Regions from separate parts of the Streptomyces sp. NBC_01166 genome, predicted to be linked through region 1. Evidence: riboswitches for the same ligand, from Rfam matches in the RefSeq annotation. Region 1 holds a riboswitch; each other region holds the start of a gene.

Region 1 (4,395 bases):
CCAGATCCGCCTCCGCGCGGATGGTGGCGAAGGACTGGCGGTAGATCGCCGGTCCGTCCTTCTCGTACTGATGCACAGTGCTGTCGCTTTCTTCATCGAACAGGTCGAACAGGGGTGGTGGTGCGTCGTGGTCAGGTGTGCGTGCCCCGGGCCGCCGCCACGGCGTCGGCGAGCGCGGCCGGGTCGTCCCGGACCGTTGCCGCCTCGGTGGCCCGGCCCTCCCGCACATGGGAGATCCGGTGTCCGCCGGGGGTGGCGACCACGTCGATCCACTCCCCCCGCGGATGGCCGCAGCGGCGTTCGCACCCGGACCAGTACACAGGGAGCCGTCCGGCCGGTCCGACGGCGGCCCCCGCATCGGCCCGTACGTCGGCCAGCGACTTCGCACAGCCGGGCCGCCCGATGCAGGCCCCGACACCGGCCCACGGGGAGCCGGGTCCGGTGATCAGACCGGCCTCGGAGAGGCCCTCCAGCAGGCTGTCGGCGCGGTCGGGTCCGATGCCGGTGAGGACGACCCCGCGCCACGGGGTGAGGCGCAGTTCACCGGCGCTCGACAGCAGCCGCCACTGGGTGAGGTCCAGCCGCCCCAGCGGTACGCCGACGGAGAACGCGGCCTCGGCACGGTCGCCCGGGACGGGGCCCGGGGCCGGGGGCAGGGCTTCGAGGGGGCGGGGGTGGGCCGTCCCCGTGGTGACGGCGATGCCGGCCTGCCGGAGCCGTCGTACGACCTCGGCGGGCAGAGCGGCGGCCGTGTCGTCCGGCAGGTCCCTGACCCGCCAGGCGCCGCTGTCACGGGCGGAGTCGAGGAAGGCCTCGGCCGCGGTCAGCGCGGCCGGGGGGCCGTCGGCGGAGGGGACGCGGAGGACGGCGTCACCGTCCCCGACGCGCAGGAGCGCGCAGCCGTCGTCGTGGCCCCGCAGGGTCAGGTCGGCGCCGAGAGCGTCGACGTCGCCACGGCCGTCGTCGAGCGCGAACAGGAAACGTCCGGAAAGCGCAGTCGTGTTGTCGCTTCCGCACAGAAGGCGGTCCAGTTCGGTCAGCCAAGGGCGTACGTCGGTGGACCCGAGGCCGTCGAGCCCGGAGAGCGGGGAGGCGACCACGTTGCGTACACGCTCGTGGCGTTCGGAGGGCAGCAGTCCGGCCGTGTCCAGCAGCCCGGCCAGCTCCGCGCCGCAGTCCGGGGTGAGCCCGCGCAGCTGGACGTTTCCGCGTGAGGTGAGATGCAGCTCACCGTCGCCGAAGCGCTCGGCGGCCTGCCCCAGCGCCTCCGCCTGGCGGGGTGTCAGCACCCCGCCGGGTATCCGGATCCGCGCCAGCGCACCGTCGTCCGCCCGGTGCAGACGCAGCGCGCCGGGGCAGGCGTCGCCGCTGCTCCGGGCGCAGGCATCGCCCGGAGACGAGGTCGTCAGGGGGGAGGCGGACATGGCGGCGAGCATACCGACCGTGACCGTGGCGCACCCCTACGGTCACTGTGACCTACGGGACACCCGCCGGGGCGCCGGTCCGTGAGGTGCGGGACACCCGCCGGGGCGCCGGTCCGTGAGGTGCGGGACACCCGCTGCCGCCGGTCAGGGCGGGGGCCGTCTGGTCAGGACCCCCCACCTGCCGCCTACTATGCCTAACGGCGGTCCGTTCGGCCCGCCATCGCCAGACGGCGACACGGAGGAAGCCCGGTGAGATTCCGGCGCGGTCCCGCCACTGTGAGCCCGGCCCTTCGAAGGCCGTGCGAGTCAGGAACTCCTGCCGTCCGACACACTGCCCGGGGCGTGGACACCCCGAGGAAGGGCTGACGCCGCATGATCCTGCTCCTGTCGACGTCCGACACCGACCTGCTGAGCGCCCGCGCTTCCCAGGGTCCGGTCAGCTACCGCTACGCGAACCCTTCCCGGCTCCCTCTCGAGGACCTTCCTCAGCTCCTGGACGGCACCGACCTCGTCGTCGTACGCCTCCTCGGCGGTGTCCGGGCCTGGCAGGACGGTCTCGACCAGGTGCTCGCCACCGGCCGGCCCGTCGTCGTGCTGACCGGTGAACAGGCCCCCGACGCACAGCTGATGGCCGCCTCCACCGTGCCGATCGGCATCGCCGCCGAGGCGCACGCCTACCTCGCGCACGGCGGCCCCGCCAACCTGGAGCAGCTGGCCCGCTTCCTCTCCGACACCGTGCTGCTCACCGGTCACGGCTTCGAGCCGCCCGCCCCGGCCCCCGCGTGGGGCCCGCTGGAGCGGACCGCCCGGGACGTCACCGGCCCGACCGTCGCGGTGCTCTACTACCGCGCCCACCACATGAGCGGGAACACCGCGTTCATCGAGGCGCTCTGCACCGCCGTTGAGGACGCCGGCGCCCGCCCGCTCCCGCTGTACGTCGCCTCGCTGCGTACGCCGGAGCCCGAACTCATCGACGAACTCCGCGCCGTCGACGCCATCGTGACCACGGTCCTCGCGGCGGGCGGCACCAAGCCGGCCACCGCTTCGGCGGGCGGCGACGACGAGTCCTGGGACGCGGGCGCCCTCACCGGCCTCGACGTACCCGTCCTCCAGGCGCTCTGCCTCACCAGCCCGCGTGCGGCCTGGGAGGAGAACGACGAGGGCGTCTCCCCGCTGGACGCCGCGACCCAGATCGCCGTCCCCGAGTTCGACGGCCGCCTGATCACCGTGCCGTTCTCCTTCAAGGAGATCGACGAGGACGGTCTGCCCGCCTACGTCGCCGATCCCGAGCGGGCCGCCCGCGTCGCCGGGATCGCCGTACGTCACGCCCGGCTCCGCCACATACCGGCCGCCGAGAAGCGGATCGCGCTCGTCCTGTCCGCGTACCCGACGAAGCACTCCCGCATCGGTAACGCCGTCGGCCTCGACACCCCGGCGAGCGCCGTGGCGCTGCTGCGCCGACTGCGCGCCGAAGGTTATGACTTCGGCCCGGAGGAGGAGATCCCGGGCCTGGTCTCGGGCGACGGCGACGAGCTGATCTACGCGCTCATCGAGGCCGGCGGCCACGACCAGGAGTGGCTCACCGAGGAGCAGCTGGCCCGCAACCCCGTGCGGATCCCCGCCGCCGACTACCGCCGCTGGTTCGCCACGCTTCCCGCCGAGCTGCGCGAGTCGGTCGAGCAGCACTGGGGTCCGGCGCCCGGCGAGATGTTCCTCGACCGGTCCCGCAACCCCGAGGGCGACATCGTGCTCGCGGCCCTGCGCCGCGGCAATCTGCTGATCCTCATCCAGCCGCCCCGCGGCTTCGGTGAGAACCCGATCGCGATCTACCACGACCCCGATCTGCCGCCGTCGCACCACTACCTGGCCGCGTACCGCTGGATCGCCGCCTCCGCCGACGACAACGGCTTCGGCGCCGACGCGATGATCCACCTCGGCAAGCACGGCAACCTTGAATGGCTGCCCGGCAAGAACGCCGGCCTCTCCGCCGCCTGCGGCCCCGACGCCGCGCTGGGCGATCTTCCGCTGGTGTACCCGTTCCTGGTCAACGACCCCGGCGAGGGCACCCAGGCCAAGCGCCGTGTGCACGCCACCCTCGTCGACCACCTCGTGCCGCCGATGGCCCGCGCCGACAGCTACGGCGACATCGCCCGTCTCGAACAGCTCCTGGACGAGCACGCCCAGATCGCCGCGATGGACCCGGCCAAGCTCCCGGCCGTCCGCGCCCAGATCTGGACCCTCATCCAGGCCGCGAAGCTCGACCACGACCTGGGCCTGGAGGACCGGCCCGAGGACGAGGGCTTCGACGAGTTCATCATGCATCTCGACGGCTGGCTCTGTGAGATCAAGGACGTGCAGATCCGCGACGGCCTGCACGTCCTGGGCGCCGCTCCGGCCGGCAAGGACCGCGTCAACCTGGTCCTCGCCGTCCTGCGCGCCCGCCAGATCTGGGGCGGTACGGCCTCGCTGCCCGGCCTGCGCGAGGCGCTCGGCCTGGACGAGTCGGCGGCCACCCGCACGGCCGCCGACGAGACCGAGGAGCAGGCCCGGGCGCTCGTCCAGGCGATGGACGACGCGGACTGGGACCCGGCCGCCGTCGCCGGTGTGGCCGCCGGACACCCGCAGGCCGTCGCTGACATCCTCGACTTCGCCGCCCGGGAGGTCGTGCCCCGCCTCGCCGCGACGACCGACGAGCTCGACCACGCGGTCCACGCGCTGAACGGCGGCTTCGTCCCCGCGGGCCCGTCCGGTTCCCCGCTCCGGGGACTGGTCAACGTCCTGCCGACCGGCCGCAACTTCTACTCCGTCGACCCGAAGGCCGTCCCGTCCCGTCTCGCCTGGGAGACCGGCCAGGCCCTCGCCGACTCGCTCCTGGAGCGCTACCGCGCGGACAACGGCGACTGGCCCACCTCCGTCGGCCTCTCCCTGTGGGGCACCAGCGCGATGCGCACCGCGGGCGACGACATCGCCG
Region 2 (4,395 bases), 3.8 Mb from region 1:
CGGTCACCGGCAGCAGCCGCCGGTGCCCCGAACCCGTCAGCGCCCGGGCGGCGTGCGGCAGGACGAGGCCGACGAAGCCGATGGCGCCCGCCGAGCTGACCAGCGCCGCCGTCAGGAGCGCGGTGGCGCAGAGCAGCACGATCCGGGTGCGCCCCACGTGCACCCCGAGGGCGGCCGCGGCGTCCTGGCCGAAGGCGAAGGCGTCGAGCGTACGAGCGTGGCCGAGGCAGATCAGCAGCGTCACGGCCAGCACGGCCGAGCACATCCATACATCGCTCCAGCCCACCCCGCTCAGCGAGCCGAGCAGCCAGAAGAGCACGCCCCGGGTCTGCTCGGCGTCGGCGGCGGTCATCACGACGAAGGACGTGAGCGCGGAGAAGAGCTGCATGGCCGCGACCCCGGAGAGGACGACCCGGTCGGTGGATCCGCCGAGGGTGTGGCTGAGCAGCAGGACGAGGGCGAACGAGCACAGCGCCCCGACGAACGCGCCGCCGGAGACCGACACCGCTCCGCCGCCGACACCCAGGACGACGACCACGACCGCCCCGGTGGACGCCCCGGAGGAGACGCCGAGGACGAAGGGGTCCGCGAGCGGGTTGCGCAGCAGCGACTGCATCACGGTGCCGCACACCGCGAGCCCGGCCCCGCACACCGCGGCGAGCAGGGTGCGGGGCATGCGCAGGTTCCAGATGATGCCGTCCCGGATCGGGGTCAGCCGCCCGCCTCCCAGGCCGAGGTGCGAGGCCACCGCGGACCAGACGTCCGGGACGGAGATACGGGCGGGTCCGATCGTGACGGCGACCGCGACGGACAGGAGCAGCAGGGCGACCCCCGCGCTCCACAGGACGCCGTCGCGCAGGATCCGGGCTCCGGGGGCGGTCAGCGCCGCGGACGGCTGCTCCGCCCGTACGTCCGGGGCGCGTTCGGTCCTCGTCACCCCGCGAGCCCGAACGAGCGCAGCCCCGCCGCGACGCGCTCCACGCCCTCCACGGTCCGGATGGTCGGGTTCATCGCCTGGCCGCTCAGCAGGACGTACCGCTTGTGCCGGACGGCGTCCATGTTCTTCGTGGCGGGGTTGGACTCCAGGAACTCGATCTTCTTCGCTGCGCTCTCGGCCGTCTGCGACTTCCGGGTCAGGTCCCCTATGACCAGCACGTCGGGGTTCCGGTCGGCGACGGTCTCCCAGTTGATCTGAGGCCATTCCTCGTGGGTGTCGTCGAAGACGTTCTTCGCGCCGAGCTCCTCGGTGATGATGCCGGGGGCGCCGCAGCACCCGGCCAGGTACGGGGCCTCGGAGTTGGCGAACCAGTAGAGCATCGTGGTGCCGGACGCGTCGATGTCCGCGGTCGCCCTGTCGACGCGGCCGCGGAGGCTCTTCACCAGCTTCTCGCCCCGCTCCGGGACGCCGAACACCTTGGCCAGGTCGCGTACTTCGCCGTAGACGCGGTCCATGGTCAGGGGCTCGGAGCGGGAGCCGTCACTGCTGCCGGTGTTGTCCTTGCCCGCGCAGTCGGAGGGTGCGAGGTACGTGGGTACGCCGAGCTCCTCGAACTGGTCGCGGGACGCCACCCCGCCCTTGCCGAGGGTGGATTCGAACGAGGCGCTGACGAAGTCGGGTTCCTCGGCGAGGACCTTCTCGGAGGAGGGCTGGTTCTCGGCGAGGCGCTTCACCGTGGATTCGTCCTTCTCCAGACCTTTCATCACCGGGTCCGTCCAGGTCGCGGTGGCGGCCAGCCTGTCGGCGAGACCCAGGGAGAGCAGGATCTCCGTCGATCCCTGGTTGAGGGAGACGGCGTGACGCGGTGCCGCCTCGACGGTCACCGTACGGCCGCAGTTCTTGAGCGTCACGGGGAAGCCGTCGCCTGCGGCGTCCCGTGCTGCGCCGTCGGGAGTGCTCCCATCTCCGCCGCAGGCCGTCAGAAGGACAAGTCCCGCGATGAGAAGGGCTGTTCGGCGTACGGTGCTGGCTATGAGCGGCACGGAGACCTCGGCGTTCTCTGGGCTCATGCGCGGAGCCCGTACGGAGTTCCGCTCCCGGTGCGGAAGCGGTTGCCAGCAGGTCTTCGGACTCGGGTTCGTCCGGACAGGGCGCCTTCCCGGTGCACCCGAGGGTGTCCCAGTGGCTGTGGCCCCGCCCGTCCCCCTCACCGCTGCGCGTCAGCTCCGGATTCGCACCGGATTCCCTGACTCCACGTGGAGTGTGACTGGCGTCTGCAAGCTATCACGCGGCGCGGGGCGGCCTCGCGGGCCGTGGCCGGTACGGCGGGGGGCTTCTCCCTCTCCGTACCGGCCGGCCGTCAGGCGGGTCAGCCCTTGGGGCGAACCGATTCGCCGCCGTCGGCCTGCGGCTTCCCGCCGCGGCGGGCAAGCACGGACGTCGTGCCCCAGTAGGCGAGCAGGACGGCGCGCAGTCCCAGGATCTCCAGGTGCTCGCCCAGGCGGCAGCAGACAGCCCGCCCCCTGCCTCCGGCGCTCATCGGGCGTCCGCCGGGCGGGTGTTCCACGGGCCCCCGGGATCGTCGTACGCGTCCGCATAGCCGGGCCCGGCGATCGGCCAGTCGGCGAGCAGTTCCTCGGGCAGCGCGAAGGAGTCGGCCAGCTCCGGGGCGTGCGCGGCGACGGCCGTGAGGAGCTCCTCGACGGCCTCGGGCAGGGCGTCCACCTGAGCGGTGCTCAGGAGGCCGGCGGCCAGCAGGTCGCCGCTGTTGCGGGACACCCATTCGAGGGCGAACAGCCGCTCCAGCTCCCCGAGCCGGTCCTTGGCCGCCCCCTCGGGCAACGTCGCGCGGGCCTCGGCGTAGGCCTCGGCGGCCTGCCGGTACGCGTAGGCCTCGACCCCGCGCAGGGCGGGACCCGAGGCCGCGTTCCACCGGCCGAGGGTGTCCGCGTCGGGGGCCCGCAGCGCACGGACCCTGGCCCGGGCGAACCAGATGTCCTGGACCGAGGCGAGGAGCCGGCCCAGGAAGTACGGGTCGGCGAGGTCCCCGGGGTGCGGGGCCCGGTCCGGGGCGTCGTCACCGCCGGGGTCGGCGGCGAAGAGCATGTCGGCCGCCGCCTTGGCGTACAGGGCGATGTTGTCGCCCTCCGCGGTGATGGCCCCCTCCACGCCCGTGACGAGTTCGGTCATGCCGTTGTTCTCCAGCAGCGCCTGCGCGCCGCAGCGTTCACGGCTCTCGACGATGACATCGCGGGCCCGCCAGGTGATCCACGCCTTGGCGACATCGACCAGTCGCACCGCGTCCGTCCGGGCGCGCTCGTCCGTACAGGCTTCCCAGCGTTCCTGCGCCCTGCGGTACAGCAGGCTCATGGCGAAGACCATGGCCATGGCCGAGGCGAGCGGACCGTGGTGCGTCCGGTGGGCGTTCACCGGCACCGGTGGGGCGCCCCGTGAGCCGGAGATCATCCGGTGGCCGCCGTAGCGTACGGCGACCGCCAGGGTCGCGCGGGCCGAGCCCGCCGCGCAGGCGCTCATGGAGATCCGGCCGGGGGTGACCCGCCCGATGGAGGTGAGGAAGCGCCGCCGCCTGTCCCCCGGCTCCGTTCTGAACTCCTCTGGCGCGTCGCCCTCCCCGGCCGGTCCCAGCAGGGCGTCCCGTGGCACGAAGAGCCGGTCGAACGAGGTCAGGCAGTGGTCCACCGGGCTGCCCATCCGGGCCGGGAGCCGCCGCACCCGGATACCGGGCAGCGCCTGCGCGTCGTCGGTGAGCGGCACGAGGAAGAGGCGTACCCCGTGGTCGGAGCCGTCGGCCACCAGACGGGCGGCGACCAGGCCGGACTTCGCTCCGCCCGCCGGGCTGGTGTTGGGCATGAACTTCTGCGCGCCCGGGTTCGGGGTGTGCAGGACGAAGCCGTCCCGCTCACGGTCGTAGGTGGCGGTGGTCTCCATGGCCGCGGCGTTGTTGCCGTGTGCCACTTCCGTGCAGAGGAAGGTGCCGATGCGCCGCATCGACAGATAGTCCGACAGGTCGCGGCGGCCGGCGCAGTCGTGGTCGAGGAGGCTGCCGAGGAAGAGGTTGTAGTGGATGCCCGCCACGGTGGTCAGCGCGGGGTCCACCGGGCCGAGCCAGGCGTGCAGGGCGGCCAGCGCGCGGGGATCGGCGGCGAGGCGCGCTCCGCTGTCGAGGGAGAGGTTGAGGATCCGCAACCGGTCGTAGGCGAGGTCCAGTCGCTCTTCTGGCGTTCCGCCGACGGGGCGGCGGAACGGTTCTGTGCTGATCAGCCGCTGCCAGAATCCGTGCTCTCGGCGGAATTCCGGACCGAGGATGACGCCGGTCAGCAGTTCGGTGGTGGACGGTGGGGCGGTGTCGGTAAGGGTCACGGTCATAACGAAATCAACGACCGTGGTGCGGGCGAGGACACCGCTGGACGGTCTACGGCTCCGGGACCGGCACGCCG
Region 3 (4,395 bases), 3.5 Mb from region 1:
ACGCACCCCCCGGATCCCGCCGTCGGAGTACACGCACCAGCAGCCCCCCTCGTCGTCCCAGGCCAGATCGGGATCGATGCCGGGTATGCCGACCCGCACGGGGTCCGACCACGGACCTGCGGGGTCCTCGGCGGTCACCAGGACGTTGCCCGCACCGGCGACCACGGTCGTGATCATCCAGAAGCGGCCGTCGTGGTGCCGCAGCGTGGGGGCGTAGACCCCGCACGACGACGGAGCCGTGTCGGGGAGGGCCAGCTGCGACGGGCGGTCCAGGGCGTGTCCGATCAGCCGCCAGTGCACCAGGTCCCGGCTGTGCCACAGCGGTACCCCGGGTACGTACTCGAAGCTGGACGTCGCCACGTAGTAGTCCTCGCCCACGCGGCAGATGCTCGGATCCGGGCTGAAGCCGGGTATCACGGGATTGTCGAAGAGCACCACGGGCTGTCCTCAGGCTCGGGCCAGGACGGCGTCCCAAGGCCATGATCGTCGAAACGCTTCGAAGATGGCAGCCCGGCGTAGGCGTGTCAATAGACCCGTCAGGACTCGGGTTCACATGCGAGAAGTTCGAGGGAACGGAGTTCCACGGAGCAAGCCTCGGACACATTCCGCGACTCCCCGAGAGATTCAGTCGAAGCGCTTCGACGAAATCCGTGTGCACAACCTCAGGACGGGGAACAGACTGCGGGCATGGATGAAGAAGGCGTCGAACCCGCGATCATGACGTCGCCGGCGCGGTGGAACCGGCTTCTCGGGTTCCCGGCCGATGCCCGCCTGCTGATCGTCAACTGCGACGACTTCGGCATGTGCCCCGCGGTCAACGCGGGGGTGATCGAGTCGATCGAGGAGGGGATCGCCGGCTCATGCAGCCTCATGACCGTGTGTCCGGCGGCCCCGGACGCGATGCGGCTGCTCCGGCGAAGGCCGGGGATTCCGTTCGGGCTCCACCTCACCATGGTGTGCGAGACGCCCGACCGTCCTTGGGGCCCCCTGACGGCCAGGGAGAGGGTTCCCTCCCTGCTCGACCCGGCGGGCAATTTCTTCGAGCCGACGACCGCAGGGCGGTCCGCCCTGCTCGGCCGCGTCCGGCCCGACGAGGTCGAGACCGAGTTCCGCGCGCAGATCGACGCCGTCGCCGATGCGGGCCTCATGCCCACCCACCTGGATTTTCACTGCCTGGCCGACGGAGGCCGCGACGACATCCTCGACCTGACCGTGGGGCTGGCCGCGGAGTACGGCCTCGCCGTCCGCGTCTGGCTGGAGCCGGGGCTGCGGGCCATGCGGCGAAGAGGACTGCCCGTGATCGACCATGACTTCCTCGACAGCTTCTCCCTCCCGGTCGAGGACAAGGCGGCCCGTTACGGCCGGCTGCTCCACGACCTGCCGGCCGGACTCAGCGAATGGGCGGTCCATCCCGGTCTCGCCGGCCAGGAGTCACGGAGCACCGACGGCGACCACCATGTGCGGCGTACGGACCACGAGTTCCTCACGTCGCCGGAGGCCCGGGAAGCGGTGGCCCGGGAGGGCGTCACGCTGATCGACTACCGGGCCGTTCAGCGCGTATGGGCCAGGAACACGGGTCCTGTCTGAGCCGGCGCCGGCACCATCCGCATCCTGGACCTGGCGCACCGCGTCCTCGTACGGCCCCGTAGGCTGGTGGGTGCAGCTGGTTCGCCCCCGTCCGCCAGGCGGGGCGCGTCGCAAGAGGGAACCCGGTGGAATTCCGGGACTGCCCCGCAGCGGTGAGCGGGAACGACCGCCGTCATACGCACTGGGTCCGACGTACCGGACCTGGGAAGCGACGGCCATTAGGTGTCCTCACGCAGGACGTGCCCGCGAGTCCGAAGACCTGCCATCTGCCCGCGCGCGAACGAACGCGCGCGGACATCCCGGTGACCTCGAGGGCGGGTCGGCGTACATACCGGTCGGATCACCGCGTCGGTCGACACGGTCCCGTCCGTTACGTCGCCCCTTCGCGCCCTCGTCCCGTCCCCGGGATCTCAGGGATTCATCTCGCGAAGGAGATCTCCGTGACCGACGAACACGCGACCGCGGCAGCGCGGTCCACTGTGTACGGCTACCCCCGGCAGGGACAGAACCGGGAACTCAAGAAGGCCGTCGAGGGCTACTGGAAGGGCCGGGTCACCGCCGACGCCCTCCGTACCACCGCCGCCGAACTCCGCCGTGCCAACTGGCAGCAGCTCAGCGATGCCGGCATCGACGAGGTCCCGACCGGCGACTTCTCGTACTACGACCATGTGCTGGACACCACCGTGATGGTCGGAGCGGTCCCCGGCCGCCACCGGGAGGCGGTCGCCGCCGACGCACTCGACGGCTACTTCGCGATGGCTCGCGGCACGCAGGACGTCGCCCCGTTGGAGATGACCAAGTGGTTCGACACCAACTACCACTATCTGGTCCCGGAGCTGGGCCCTGACACCGACTTCACCGCGGACTCCGCCAAGCAGGTCGCCGAGCTCGAGGAGGCCGTCGCCCTGGGGCTGGCCGCCCGGCCGGTCCTGGTCGGTCCGCTGACCTACCTGCTCCTCGCCAAGCCCGCCCCCGGTGTGGCCGCGGACTTCGACCCGCTCACACTCCTGGACCGTCTGCTGCCGGTGTACGCCGAGGTACTCGCCGACCTCAGGGCGGCCGGGGCCGAGTGGGTACAGCTCGACGAGCCCGCACTCGTCCAGGACCGCGGCCGGGCCGAGCTGGAGGCCGCCGAGCACGCCTACCACCGGCTCGGAACGCTCACCGACCGGCCCAAGCTGCTCGTGGCCTCCTATTTCGGCCTGCTCGGCGAGTCCCTTCCCGTTCTGGCCAAGGCCCCGGTGGAAGGGCTGGCGCTGGACTTCACGGAGGCAGCAGCCGCGAATCTGGACGCCCTGGCCGCCGTCGGCGGGCTCCCCGGCAAGCGCCTGGTCGCCGGGGTCGTCAACGGGCGCAACATCTGGATCAACGACCTCGAGAAGTCGCTCTCCGTCCTGGGAACCCTGCTCGGGCTCGCCGGACGGATCGACGTGGCGTCCTCCTGCTCGCTGCTGCACGTCCCTCTCGACACGTCAGCCGAACGGGACATCGAGCCTCAGGTCCTGCGCTGGCTGGCCTTCGCCCGGCAGAAGACCGCCGAGGTCGTCACCCTCGCCAGGGGCCTGGACCGGGGCACCGGAGCGATCGCGGCCGAACTCGCCGCGAACCGGGCCGACCTGGCCTCCCGCGCCCACTCCCCCGTCACCCGGGACCCGGCCGTCCGCGCCCGGACCGCCGCGGTGACCGACGCCGATGCCCACCGCTCCCAGCCGTACGCGGAACGGGCGGCGGTGCAGCGCGCGCACCTCGGCCTGCCCCTGCTGCCGACGACCACCATCGGTTCGTTCCCGCAGACCGCCGAACTGCGCACCGCCCGCGCCGCTCTGCGGTCGGGCCGCATCGACGCGGCCGCGTACGAGGAGCGCATCAAGGCGGAGATCCAGGAGGTGATCTCCTTCCAGGAGGAGACCGGCCTGGACGTGCTGGTGCACGGTGAGGCCGAACGCAACGACATGGTGCAGTACTTCGCGGAGCAGTTGACCGGCTACCTCGCGACCCAGCACGGCTGGGTCCAGTCCTACGGCACCCGCTATGTCCGTCCGCCGGTCCTGGCCGGGGACATCTCCCGCCCCGGGCCGATGACGGTGGGATGGACGACGTACGCCCAGTCCCTCACCGGCCGTCCGGTCAAGGGCATGCTCACCGGGCCGGTCACGATGCTCGCCTGGTCCTTCGTCCGCGACGACCAGCCCCTCGGTGACACCGCCCGGCAAGTCGCCCTCGCCCTGCGTGACGAGGTGAACGACCTGGAGTCCGCGGGGACTTCCGTCATCCAGGTGGACGAACCCGCACTGCGCGAGACGCTGCCGCTGCGCGCCGCCGACCGCCAGGCCTACCTCGACTGGGCGACCGAGGCGTTCCGGCTCACCACCAGCGGGGTGCGGGCGGACACACAGATCCACACCCACATGTGCTACGCCGAGTTCGGTGACATCGTCCGGGCCATCGACGACCTCGACGCCGACGTGATCAGCCTGGAGGCGGCCCGCTCCCACATGCAGGTCGCCCACGAGCTGGCGGAGCACGGATATCCGCGGGAGGCGGGACCCGGCGTGTACGACATCCACTCGCCCCGCGTGCCGAGCGCGGAGGAGGCCGCCGAGCTGCTGCGCACCGGCCTGAAGGCGATCCCCGCCGGGCGGCTGTGGGTCAACCCGGACTGCGGGCTCAAGACCCGTGGCTGGCCGGAGACCCGAGCGTCGCTGGAGAACCTCGTGACCGCGGCCCGCACCGTGCGGGGCGAGCTCCGGGCGTCCTGACGACCCGGACCGGCCGGGGCGCTGGGTGCGCCCCGGCCGGTCCGGCTGC
Region 4 (4,395 bases), 1.1 Mb from region 1:
CGCGGCCGGGATCAAGGTCGACAACGGCCAGCTCGCCATTCCGCAGCTCTTCGAGAACATGTTCCCGGACTGGTTCGCGGGTGTGGCCTTCGCCGCGATCGGCATCGGCGCCCTGGTGCCCGCCGCGATCATGTCCATCGCCGCGGCGAACCTCTTCACCCGCAACATCTACAAGGACTTCCTGAAGCCGGACGCGACCCCGGCCCAGGAGACCAAGGTGTCCAAGCTGGTCTCGCTGCTGGTCAAGGTCGGCGCGCTCGCCTTCGTCCTCACCATGGACAAGACGGTCGCGATCAACTTCCAGCTGCTGGGCGGCATCTGGATCCTCCAGACGATGCCGGCCCTGGTGGGCGGCCTCTTCACCCGGTGGTTCCACCGCTGGGCCCTGATCGCCGGCTGGGCGGTCGGCATGATCTACGGCACGGCGGCCGCGTACGGCGTCGCCAGCCCGACCCAGAAGCACTTCGGCGGATCCTCGAAGGAGATCCCGGGGCTCGGCGAGATCGGCTACATCGGTCTCACCGCGTTCGTGCTGAACGTCGTCGTCGTGCTCGTGCTGACCGTCGTCCTCAACGCGGTGAAGGCGCCGGCCGGTGTGGACGAGACCTCCCCGTCGGACTACACGGCGGACGCGGGCGACCCCGGCGTCAAGGTCGAGCTCCCGCCGGCCACGGTGGGTGCACCCGGCGGCCACTGATCCCACAGCGGTCGCTCCGAGGCACGAACGTCCGTCCCGGCAGGGTCTCCCTGCCGGGACGGAGTCGTGTCAGGGCCGGGCTCCCGGGGCCGTCGGCCTCCGAAACCGGGGCGCGCCGCACCCGGCGCCTGGGGCAGACTGCCGCCCATGGACGTATCGATCAGGCCGGCCCGGCACACCCAGTTCGAGGAGCTGGGCGAGATCACCGCGCAGGCGTATCTGGGCGACGGACTCCTGGACTTCGGCGCCGACGACCCGTACCTGGAGCAGCTCCGCGCGGTCGGGCGGCGGGCCGCCGAGGCCGAGGTGCTGGTCGCGCTGGACGCCGACGGCCGGTTGCTGGGCGGTGTCACCTACGTCGCGCCGGGCACCCCGTGGGCGGACATCGCCGGGGAGGACGAGGCCGAGTTCCGGATGCTGGCCGTCTCTCCGGAGGCCCGTGGGCGGGGCGCGGGCGAGGCGCTCGTACGGGCCTGTATCGAGCGGGCACGGGCCGCCGGAGGGCTCTCCGGGATCGTCCTGTCGACGCAGTCCGCCATGCTGGGCGCCCATCGGATCTACCGCCGCCTCGGCTTCGTACGGACTCCGGAGCGGGACTGGTACCCGCTGCCGGGCCTCGCGCTCCTGACATTCCGCCTGGAGCTCTGACCCTTCACGACACAAGATGTGGGGGCTTCTCCAATCGGGAGCCCCCACATGTATGCTCGACCTCGCTGTCGCCGCAGGGGAATCCGGTGAGAATCCGGAACTGTCCCGCAACGGTGTGATCGGTGTGCTTATCCGCATCCCGAAGTCCGAAGACCTGTCGACAGTGCGCCCGGCTCGACCGAACCGGGTGCCGATACGTCCGGGCCCCGCGGAGGGCCGGTGGACGCCGCGCGCCGTGCTGCCCTTCCCCGGGCGCCGCCGTGCCCGGCTGCCCCGCTCCCGCAGGCCCCGAGCCGAGCGAGGGATAGCCCCAGTGACCATCGCGCCAGCCGACCCGGTTTCAGTCACGGAATCCGAAGGCCGCACGACCGACGCGCCCGGGACCGCACTGCTGCGGACCCTGACCGGCCTCACCGCCGATCTGCCCGACACCGACCCCGGACGGGTGGCCGCCGCCGCACTGCGCGGCCGCAACGCCCGGTCGGACGAGGCCGAGCTGCGCTCGCTGGCCACCGAGGCCGCCGCCGGCCTGATCTCCGAGGACCCCGCCTACTCCCGGCTCGCCGCCCGGCTCCTCACCCGGGCCATCGCGGACGAGGCCGCCGGCCAGGGCGCTGTCTCCTTCTCCGCGTCGGTCGCCGTCGGACATCGCGAGGGCCTGATCGCGGACCGTACGGCCGAGTTCGTCACGCTGCACGCCGCCGCCCTCGACGCGCTCGTCGACCAGGCGCTCGCCGACGGCGCCGACGACCGCTTCGGCTACTTCGGGCTGCGGACTCTGCACAGCCGGTACCTGCTGCGCCACCCGCTCACCCGCGACGTCGTCGAGACCCCGCAGCACTTCATGCTGCGCGTCGCCGCCGGGCTCGCCGAGGACACCTCCGAGCGGGCTCTGGAGGAAGTGGCCGCGCTGTACGGCCTGATGAACCGGCTCGACTACCTGCCCTCCTCCCCCACCCTCTTCAACTCGGGTACCCGCCACCCGCAGATGTCGTCCTGCTACCTGCTGGACTCGCCGCTGGACGAGCTGGACTCGATCTACGACCGCTACCACCAGGTGGCGCGCCTCTCCAAGCACGCGGGCGGCATCGGGCTCTCCTACTCCCGTATCCGCGCCCGGGGTTCGCTCATCCGCGGCACGAACGGGCACTCCAACGGCATCGTGCCGTTCCTGAAGACGCTCGACGCCTCGGTCGCCGCGGTGAACCAGGGCGGCCGCCGCAAGGGTGCCGCAGCCGTCTACCTGGAGACGTGGCACGCGGACATCGAGGAGTTCCTGGAGCTGCGCGACAACACCGGCGAGGACCAGCGGCGTACGCACAACCTCAACCTGGCGCACTGGATCCCGGACGAGTTCATGCGCCGCGTCGACGCGGACACGGAGTGGTCGCTGTTCTCCCCGGCCGACGCCCCCGAGCTCGTGGACCTGTGGGGCGACGAGTTCGACGCCGCCTACCGCGCCGCCGAGGCAAAGGGGCTGGCCCGCAAGACCCTGCCGGCCCGGGAGCTGTACGGCAGGATGATGCGGACCCTCGCCCAGACCGGGCAGGGCTGGATGACGTTCAAGGACGCCTCCAACCGCACGGCGAACCAGACCGCCGAGCCGGGCCGCGTCGTGCACTCCTCGAACCTGTGCACGGAGATCCTCGAAGTCACCGACGACGGCGAGACGGCCGTCTGCAATCTGGGTTCGGTCAACCTGGGCGCGTTCGTCGCCGACGGCACCATCGACTGGGAGCGGCTGGACGCCACCGTCCGCACGGCGGTGACCTTCCTCGACCGCGTGGTGGACATCAACTTCTACCCGACCGAGCAGGCCGGCCGCTCCAACGCCCGCTGGCGCCCGGTGGGCCTGGGCGCGATGGGCCTCCAGGACGTCTTCTTCCAGCTGCGCCTCCCGTTCGACTCCCCCGAGGCCCGCGCGCTGTCCACGAAGATCTCCGAGCGGATCATGCTCGCCGCGTACGAGTCCTCCTGCGACCTCGCCGAGCGGTCGGGCCCGCTGCCCGCTTGGTCCGAGACCCGCGCGGCGCGCGGCGTACTGCACCCGGACCACTACGACACCGAGCTGAACTGGCCTGAGCGCTGGGACGCACTGCGCGCCCGGGTCGCGAAGACCGGCATGCGCAACTCGCTGCTGCTCGCCATCGCGCCGACGGCGACGATCGCCTCGATCGCCGGGGTGTACGAGTGCATCGAGCCGCAGGTCTCCAACCTCTTCAAGCGCGAGACGCTCAGCGGAGAGTTCCTCCAGGTCAACGCCTACCTGGTGGACGAGCTGAAGAGGCTCGGCGTCTGGGACGCGCGGACCCGTGAGGCGCTGCGCGAGGCGAGCGGCTCCGTGCAGGGCTTCGCCTGGATCCCCGAGGACGTGCGGGCGCTGTACCGCACGGCGTGGGAGATCCCGCAGCGCGGCCTGATCGACATGGCGGCCGCCCGTACGCCGTTCCTCGACCAGAGCCAGTCGCTCAACCTCTTCCTGGAGACGCCGACGATCGGCAAGCTCTCCTCGATGTACGCGTACGCCTGGAAGCAGGGGCTGAAGACGACGTACTACCTGCGGTCGCGCCCGGCGACCCGGATCGCCCGCGCGGCGTCCGGCAAGGCCGCCACCGCCACCGTTCCCGTACAGCAGGCGACGGCTCCCGACGCGGACGCGATCGCCTGCTCCCTCGAAAACCCCGAGTCCTGCGAGGCCTGCCAGTAATGACCACGTCCGAGAACAAGAACCTGCTCGACCCGGGCTTCGAACTGACCCTGCGTCCCATGCGCTACCCGGACTTCTACGAGCGCTACCGGGACGCGATCAAGAACACCTGGACGGTGGAGGAGGTCGACCTGCACTCCGACATCGCCGACCTCGCCAAGCTCTCAGCCGGCGAGCAGCACATGATCGGCCGGCTGGTCGCGTTCTTCGCGACGGGTGACTCGATCGTCTCCAACAACCTGGTGCTGACGCTCTACAAGCACATCAACTCGCCCGAGGCGCGGCTCTACCTGTCGCGTCAGCTGTTCGAGGAGGCCGTGCACGTCCAGTTCTATCTGACGCT

Evidence for each region. A riboswitch is a leader RNA that binds a small molecule or an ion and turns the genes downstream of it on or off. The one in region 1 is predicted to bind cobalamin.
Region 2: linked by a shared signal. The riboswitch ahead of OG379_RS03250 (ABC transporter substrate-binding protein) and the one ahead of cobN (cobaltochelatase subunit CobN) in region 1 are both predicted to bind cobalamin.
Region 3: linked by a shared signal. The riboswitch ahead of metE (5-methyltetrahydropteroyltriglutamate--homocysteine S-methyltransferase) and the one ahead of cobN (cobaltochelatase subunit CobN) in region 1 are both predicted to bind cobalamin.
Region 4: linked by a shared signal. The riboswitch ahead of OG379_RS25840 (ribonucleoside-diphosphate reductase subunit alpha) and the one ahead of cobN (cobaltochelatase subunit CobN) in region 1 are both predicted to bind cobalamin.

What each region holds. Positions count from the first base shown of each region.
Region 1 covers NZ_CP108613.1:4,448,354-4,452,748, forward strand. The annotation lists gene OG379_RS20390 (precorrin-8X methylmutase) at 1-76, opposite strand, end outside; gene cobG (precorrin-3B synthase) at 132-1,436, opposite strand; cobalamin riboswitch at 1,609-1,763, shown strand; gene cobN (cobaltochelatase subunit CobN) at 1,797-4,395, shown strand, end outside.
Region 2 covers NZ_CP108613.1:647,989-652,383, forward strand. The annotation lists gene OG379_RS03245 (FecCD family ABC transporter permease) at 1-883, opposite strand, end outside; gene OG379_RS03250 (ABC transporter substrate-binding protein) at 934-2,007, opposite strand; cobalamin riboswitch at 2,037-2,224, opposite strand; gene OG379_RS03255 (hypothetical protein) at 2,307-2,477, opposite strand; gene OG379_RS03260 (acyl-CoA dehydrogenase) at 2,474-4,324, opposite strand; gene OG379_RS03265 (carbohydrate kinase) at 4,371-4,395, opposite strand, start outside.
Region 3 covers NZ_CP108613.1:7,957,321-7,961,715, reverse strand. The annotation lists gene OG379_RS36010 (glycoside hydrolase family 43 protein) at 1-438, opposite strand, end outside; gene OG379_RS36005 (carbohydrate deacetylase) at 688-1,587, shown strand; cobalamin riboswitch at 1,648-1,869, shown strand; gene metE (5-methyltetrahydropteroyltriglutamate--homocysteine S-methyltransferase) at 2,028-4,346, shown strand.
Region 4 covers NZ_CP108613.1:5,577,315-5,581,709, reverse strand. The annotation lists gene mctP (monocarboxylate uptake permease MctP) at 1-697, shown strand, start outside; gene OG379_RS25845 (GNAT family N-acetyltransferase) at 845-1,345, shown strand; cobalamin riboswitch at 1,386-1,522, shown strand; gene OG379_RS25840 (ribonucleoside-diphosphate reductase subunit alpha) at 1,659-4,052, shown strand; gene OG379_RS25835 (ribonucleotide-diphosphate reductase subunit beta) at 4,052-4,395, shown strand, end outside.